DNA from 2 places in the Priestia sp. FSL P4-0332 genome. Region 1 is predicted to be linked to the other one. Evidence: riboswitches for the same ligand, from Rfam matches in the RefSeq annotation. Region 1 holds a riboswitch; the other holds the start of a gene.
What was found. A riboswitch is a leader RNA that binds a small molecule or an ion and turns the genes downstream of it on or off. The one in region 1 is predicted to bind lysine.

Region 1 (3,437 bases):
AGCGCCCGCCTCCACTTGATCTAAGGAGATTCCTGCATTCTTATACTCTTGTTCTAGTAGTACCGTTAATTTTTGAACATCGATTTCAACATCGTTTAGCATAGGGGTGGTATAGATAGAACTTGCATACGTTACGCGACGATCAATAATTTGACAGCCTGGCAGCGTAAACTGATTTTGTTGATTTGCTATTAGCAGCTTGCTTACAATCAGTTTTGTTGTGCTTGTTCCAATATCTAAACCTATGCTCGTGATCCATTTCTGTAGCATGCTATCAATCCCTTACCTCGTTTGAATATGGTGATTATCATAAAACAGTTTTTTGAATATTTCACTAACTATGTTATCAAACCTGACACACTTTTGTGTAAACAAAGGTGACAAATGACAAAAAAGACTAAATCTTGGTAGATTTAGTCTTTTTTATTATGAGTGTGATTTAGTTACAATCATTCTTGATGCGGATGGAATTAATAGTGAAAGAATGACTAAGCAGGCAATTAGTGACCCTACCATTGAAATCCCGTTCATTGAAAAAGAATACCACAGAGCGGACATGCCCTTTGGCGCGTATGATCCCCAGAAAATAATACCCGCAATAAAGTGCCAGAAATACCGTGCGAAGCTGCCGATAACAAGGGATAAAACAATCAAAACAAAAGCTTTTGATCTGTTATTGTTAGCTAAATTTGTTTTAATAGATTGCGAAAAAACACCTCCAAAACCTATAAAAGCAAAAGCCACAATATATTCAATAAACGTTTGCAGCGCTGTTAAAATATAAGCCGTTCCTGTTGCCAACTGCAACAGCCCCCATAATAGACCAGATAGAGCCCCGCCTTTTACTCCCCAGCGAAAGCACATAATAAAAATGGGCACCATGGAGAACGAAATACTCACAGCCGTTGCAATCTTAATGGAAGGCAAAAGATCAAGTAGAAGTGCTAATGCTGCAAAAATAGCTATTTCAATTTTAGCCTGTAAGGGTAATGCTTTATTCACGTTTCTCACTCCTGTTTTTGAATCATTCATATCAAACGGTTTACACAGGAGTAAGCAAATATATGCTACTATTCCCACATTCCTACGCTAGCGTTAACTAACAGGTTCGAAGGGTCTGAACAATTTGTTCACTCTCAGCACGGCGGCTCCCCCTGTGGTACGTTCGGATATTTATGTAGTATTATGACAACATTTATTATACCATATGTAACAAAATAGATTCGAGAGATTTCAAAGATGTTTCTATTTTCTGAATCTATTTTTTATAATGACAATCGTTTTAGTATTTGATATACTTCTTTTATGTCAAATGAATATAAAAAACCCTCATCCTAATCGATGAGGTAGAGGTCGCAGTTTTTAATAGTAAAGCAACGGAAATGCAGAGAACATTGAGGATGTTGCTTGAAAGGAAAAATTGCCGAAGTTTAGATCACTTCTCGGTTGATTTAAGCTGGGGCTGTCTCCGAACAGGAACAGAACTGTCACATCATGCAAGTGATGTGAAGAGCTATCTTCACGGAAGGTTGACGCGGTTTTCAGATTTAAAAGCGCGCACATATACTGCGGGCTTTTTTTATGTTATCCCGTCTCTTTCCGTACATTCGAAAGGAGTATTTATCTATGCAAGAGCAGCAAGAATTAAAACGTGGGTTGAAATCTCGCCACTTAACGATGATTTCATTAGGAGGAGCCATCGGAACCGGCTTATTCCTAGCAAGTGGTGGAGCAATTCACACAGCAGGACCTGGGGGAGCGCTTTTAGCTTACGCTATTATTGGTGTCATGGTTTACTTTTTGATGACCAGCCTGGCGGAGCTCGCAGCTTATATGCCTGAAGCTGGTTCGTTTAGTACGTATGCGTCTCGGTTTGTAGATCCATCCTTTGGTTTCGCTCTCGGCTGGAACTATTGGTATAACTGGGCTATTACGATTGCAGCTGAATTATCTGCTGGAGCCCTTATTATGAAATTTTGGTTCCCAAACTCTTCTTCTATTTTATGGAGTGCCCTGTTTTTATTAATTATGTTTGGGCTTAACTACCTTTCTGTAAAAGGATTTGGCGAATCTGAATTTTGGTTTTCATTAATTAAAGTAGTAACAGTTATCATCTTTTTAGTTATTGGTATTATGATGATTTTTGGTATCTTTAACAATGAAGCACCAGGTTTTAAAAACTTCACGCTTGGTGATGGACCCATTCACGGTGGATTCTTTACTGTCTTAGGTATTTTTATGGCTGCTGGTTTTTCATTCCAAGGAACAGAGTTGCTTGGAGTTGCAGCTGGAGAAAGTGAAGATCCGGAAAAAACGGTTCCTCGCGCAGTTAAACAAGTCTTCTGGCGCATCTTGTTATTTTATATTTTAGCTATTTTTGTTATTGGGATGCTTATTCCATACACAGCGGATTCATTAGCAAGTGATGATGTGCGGGTCAGTCCGTTTACTCTAATATTCGAACGAGCAGGTCTGGCGTTTGCAGCATCAGCTATCAATGCCGTTATTTTAACAGCCGTTTTATCTGCTGGTAACTCAGGTATGTATGCTTCTACGCGTATGCTGTGGAACTTGGCGAAAGATGGAAAAGCACCGAGGTTCTTAGCAAAAGTAAATAAACGAGGCGTTCCGGTTAATGCTTTAATCGCAACGGCACTTGTCGGTACACTTGCATTTGGTGCTTCATTTTTTGGAGACGGTGCGGTATACACGTGGTTACTTAACGCTTCTGGTATGTCTGGTTTTATTGCTTGGTTAGGAATTGCAATCAGCCACTATCGTTTTAGAAGAGCATTTGTTGCCCAAGGTCATGATTTGAGTGAACTTCCATATCATGCAAAACTTTTCCCATTTGGCCCTATCTTTGCCTTTATTTTATGTGCCGTTGTTATTTTAGGCCAAAACTATTCGGCGTTTATGGGTGACTCGATTGACTGGTACGGTGTACTTGTTTCCTATATCGGACTTCCTTTATTCTTAATTGTTTGGTTAGGATACAAATGGACGAAAAAGTCGAAACTTATCCCGTTAAAAGAATGTCAAGTAACAGTGAAAAAATACGAATAAAAAAAGCTCTCTATTCTTTTGAATAGAGAGCTTTTTTATGTGATCTGATCAGCAAAATGAAGAGATATATAGGCGGGCTGGTTTTTCATAACAAGCATATAACCTTTGAGGGGACGATTACAGTAATCAGCAGCTTCTATATAATAAATATGCTGAATTAACCTGCTTAAATGGGTTACAAAAGATGGAAGTTGATGAGTAGGAATGCTTTGGATGTAGTCTATGATTTCTTGTTTAGTTTGAAGGCCCGAATGGGTACATTCTAACAGATGAAAAAGCAGATCTGCTGCTATAGTAGATAGTTCAGAATTGTGCTTGATTCTATTCAGCTGGATATGCAGCTCTTTTTTGGACCATCTTTTCGGAATAGC
Region 2 (3,437 bases), 2.0 Mb from region 1:
TTTTTATCTTTACATCTAACTCTTTTTACCATAATAAAGATCCTCTTACATTTTATTAAAAAAATGCGTGAGAGGTTTTTTAGATTTGTATATAATAGTAGTAAAGAAAGAGGGGAAAGCATGAGCAATTTACAAACAGAATCACAGCAAGAACTTGAAGAGACGATGGAAACATCAGAACCTAATGTCACAGCTGAAACAGAGAGAAATCTTGATCACGTTTCATATTTCGGATACAGCCTTTTGCGTGACGTGTTAATTCCAGAGCTTCTTGGAGACGAAACGAATACCATTTCATACTGGGCAGGAAAACACCTTGCGCGGAAATACCCATTAAATACAATGGATGAAATCGTCGCTTTTTTTAAAGCAGCTTCCTGGGGAACACTGACGCTTGCAAAAAAAGATAAATATTCACTAGAGCTTGAGTTATCAGGTGATGTGGTCAGCAAAAGATTTCAGCAGGAAACTTGTTCGTTTCATCTTGAGTCAGGATTTGTGGCTGAACAGATTCAGCGGCAAAACAACTGCCTAACAGAAGCCTACTTAACACATAAAGAAAAGAACGGAAAAGTGCTGATTTCCGTGCAGTGGGACCGAAAAGATATTTTACCTACCGAAACACGCGCGGAGCGTTATAAAAAGTAAAAAATACGTATATATAAAAGACGTGGAGATACCACGTCTTTTTTCTCTTCTTTATACTTGCACTGCCTGCTGTTCTTCTAGTTCGAATGCTACGTGAAGCGTCTCAACTGCTTTTACCATATCAGCATGCGGTACAACTGTAGATACTTTAATTTCAGACGTGCTGACCATCTTCACTTCAATTTTCTCTCCTGCCAGCACTTCAAACATTTCAGCTGCAACACCTGGGTTTGAAATCATACCAGATCCGACAATCGACACTTTAGCCAGACCGCTTTCATGTTCGATACGCGTATATCCTAAAGTAGATTTATATTCTTTTAAGACAGCAAGAGCAGCTTCTACGTCTACGGTTTTAATAGAAAATGAGATGGATAGACGATTATTAGCCGTTACGTTTTGAATAATAATGTCCACATTTAACTGTTCTTTTGCTAATGCTGTAAAAATAGTAGAAAGAGTTTGCAACTCGTTGTTTAACCCTTCAATTGTCACGCGTGAAATATTATCTTCAAACGCAATTCCTCTTACGACTAAGTTTTGTTCCATTGAAACTTCCTCCTCAACAATCGTTCCATTCTCGTTTTCTAAGCTTGAACGCACTTCTAGCGGTACCTGATAATTTTTTGCAAACTCAACAGCGCGCGGATGCAGCACCCCTGCTCCCAAATTAGCTAATTCTAACATTTCGTCATATGAAATAGAGTGAAGCTTACGGGCATCTTCTACATAGCGCGGATCTGTCGTAAACACTCCTGTTACATCTGTATAAATATCACATTTTGCAGCTTTTAGCGCCGCGGCAAGAGCTACTGCCGTCGTGTCAGAGCCGCCTCGACCTAATGTTGTAATGCTTCCATCTTCTGAACAGCCTTGGAATCCAGCTACTACTACAATTCGTCCGCTATCTAACTGACGTTGAATACGAGTTGTATCAATGTGCTGGATTCGTGCATTGCTATGAACTGCTTCCGTCTGGATGCCAGCTTGCCAACCTGTTAGCGAAGTTGCTTCATACCCTTTGCATTGAAGGGCCATTGTTAACAGGGAAATCGTCACTTGTTCTCCAGTTGTAAGAAGCATATCCATTTCGCGTTTGCTTGGACTGTCCGTAATATCACTTGCTAATTTCACCAGTGCATCTGTGGTTTTGCCCATTGCCGATACAACAACGACTACTTGGTTACCGCGCTCTGCTTCTTGAATAACTCGGTTTGCTACATGTTGAATACGTTCAACAGAACCAACAGATGTTCCACCAAATTTTTGAACGATTAATGCCATAATTTTGTTCATTCCTTTTCAATAAATTTGCATATGCAGGATGATGAGAAGCTAAATTTTTTTACTCAGACAATAAAAAAAGCAATGAGATGAGCTCTCATTGCTTAACGAACGAAAATTATAAAACATAACCGTCCACTGCCGTGAGATAGCTCTCCAAGAATCTACATCTTGACAATCCTACGTTTATTCAACGCAGAACCAGCAATCATTACTATGAGGTAATGTTCACTTCGGCAAATTTCCCTTTCCGCATCATTCATAAGGGCTCATACCCTTCCTGATACGTACTGATTAAATTTGCACCTCTATCTTCACTTCATTTGATGAAGTGTCGTATGAAATTAGTTAATAGCTTATCAAACATTTTCTATTATTTCAAGACTATTTTTGCAATGTTTCATAAATTTTTTCAGCAATGTTTTGAGGAACACCTGAATTTCGAATATCTTCAACCGTTGCTTCTTTCAATTTTTTCACCGAACCAAAATACTTTAACAAAGCTTTTTTACGCTTTTCTCCCACTCCCGGAATGTCGTCCAGAACAGACTGAAAAGCGGACTTAGAGCGCACTTGACGGTGGAAGGTAATCGCAAAGCGGTGAACTTCATCTTGAATTCGCTGAAGCAAATAAAATTCTTGACTATTGCGTTCAAGCGGTATGATTTGAGGAGGCTCGCCAATCATCAGATTCGAAGTTCTGTGCTTATCATCTTTGACAAGACCTGCTGTAGGCACTAAAAGTCCCAATTCATTTTCGAGAACATCCTGCACCGCAGCCAAATGCCCTTTACCTCCATCTACAACAATTAAATCTGGAAGCGGAAGATCTTCTTTTAATGCTCTGGAATACCTTCTGCGAACCACTTCTCTCATGGAACTGTAATCATCTGGTCCCTGCACGGTCTTAATTTTATATTTACGATATTCTTTCTTTTCCGGCTTCCCATCAACAAAAACAATCATCGCAGAAACTGGGTCTGTTCCTTGAATATTTGAATTATCAAATGCTTCAATCCGATAAGGAGCGGCAATTCCAAGCTCTTCTCCTAACCGTTCAACTGCGCCAACCGTGCGTTCTTCATCTCGTTCAATTAAATAGAATTTTTCACCGAGCGCAATTTTTGCATTTTTACACGCAAGTTCTACTAATTCTTTCTTTTTGCCTCGCTTTGGATGCTGAACCTCTACTTCTACTAATTTCTCAGCCAACTCTGCATCAATCGTTGCTGGAACCATCACTTCTTTTGGCTTAATATTTTTGGCATAAAACTGACCGATAAAAGTTAAGAAATCTTCTTCTGGCTCTTTATAAAAAGGAAACATAGAAACTTCTCGCTCAATTAATTTCCCTTGGCGAATAAAGAAAACTTGAACACACATCCAGCCTTTATCATAAGAATAGCCAAACACATCTCGATTAACAAAATCATTAAACGTTACTTTTTGCTTTTCCATTGTCGCTTCGATATGAGCAATTTGATCTCGATATTCTTTAGCCCGTT

Region 2: linked by a shared signal. The riboswitch ahead of MKY06_RS24075 (aspartate kinase) and the one ahead of MKY06_RS12985 (amino acid permease) in region 1 are both predicted to bind lysine.

What each region holds. Positions count from the first base shown of each region.
Region 1 is NZ_JBBOUA010000001.1:2,566,288-2,569,724, forward strand. Features, by position in the region: gene MKY06_RS12975 (ethanolamine ammonia-lyase reactivating factor EutA) at 1-270, opposite strand, end outside; gene thiT (energy-coupled thiamine transporter ThiT) at 427-1,032, opposite strand; TPP riboswitch at 1,065-1,165, opposite strand; lysine riboswitch at 1,340-1,524, shown strand; gene MKY06_RS12985 (amino acid permease) at 1,627-3,066, shown strand; gene MKY06_RS12990 (hypothetical protein) at 3,102-3,437, opposite strand, start outside.
Region 2 is NZ_JBBOUA010000001.1:4,587,624-4,591,060, forward strand. Features, by position in the region: gene MKY06_RS24070 (YslB family protein) at 121-648, shown strand; gene MKY06_RS24075 (aspartate kinase) at 700-1,932, opposite strand; lysine riboswitch at 2,074-2,251, opposite strand; gene uvrC (excinuclease ABC subunit UvrC) at 2,317-3,437, opposite strand, start outside.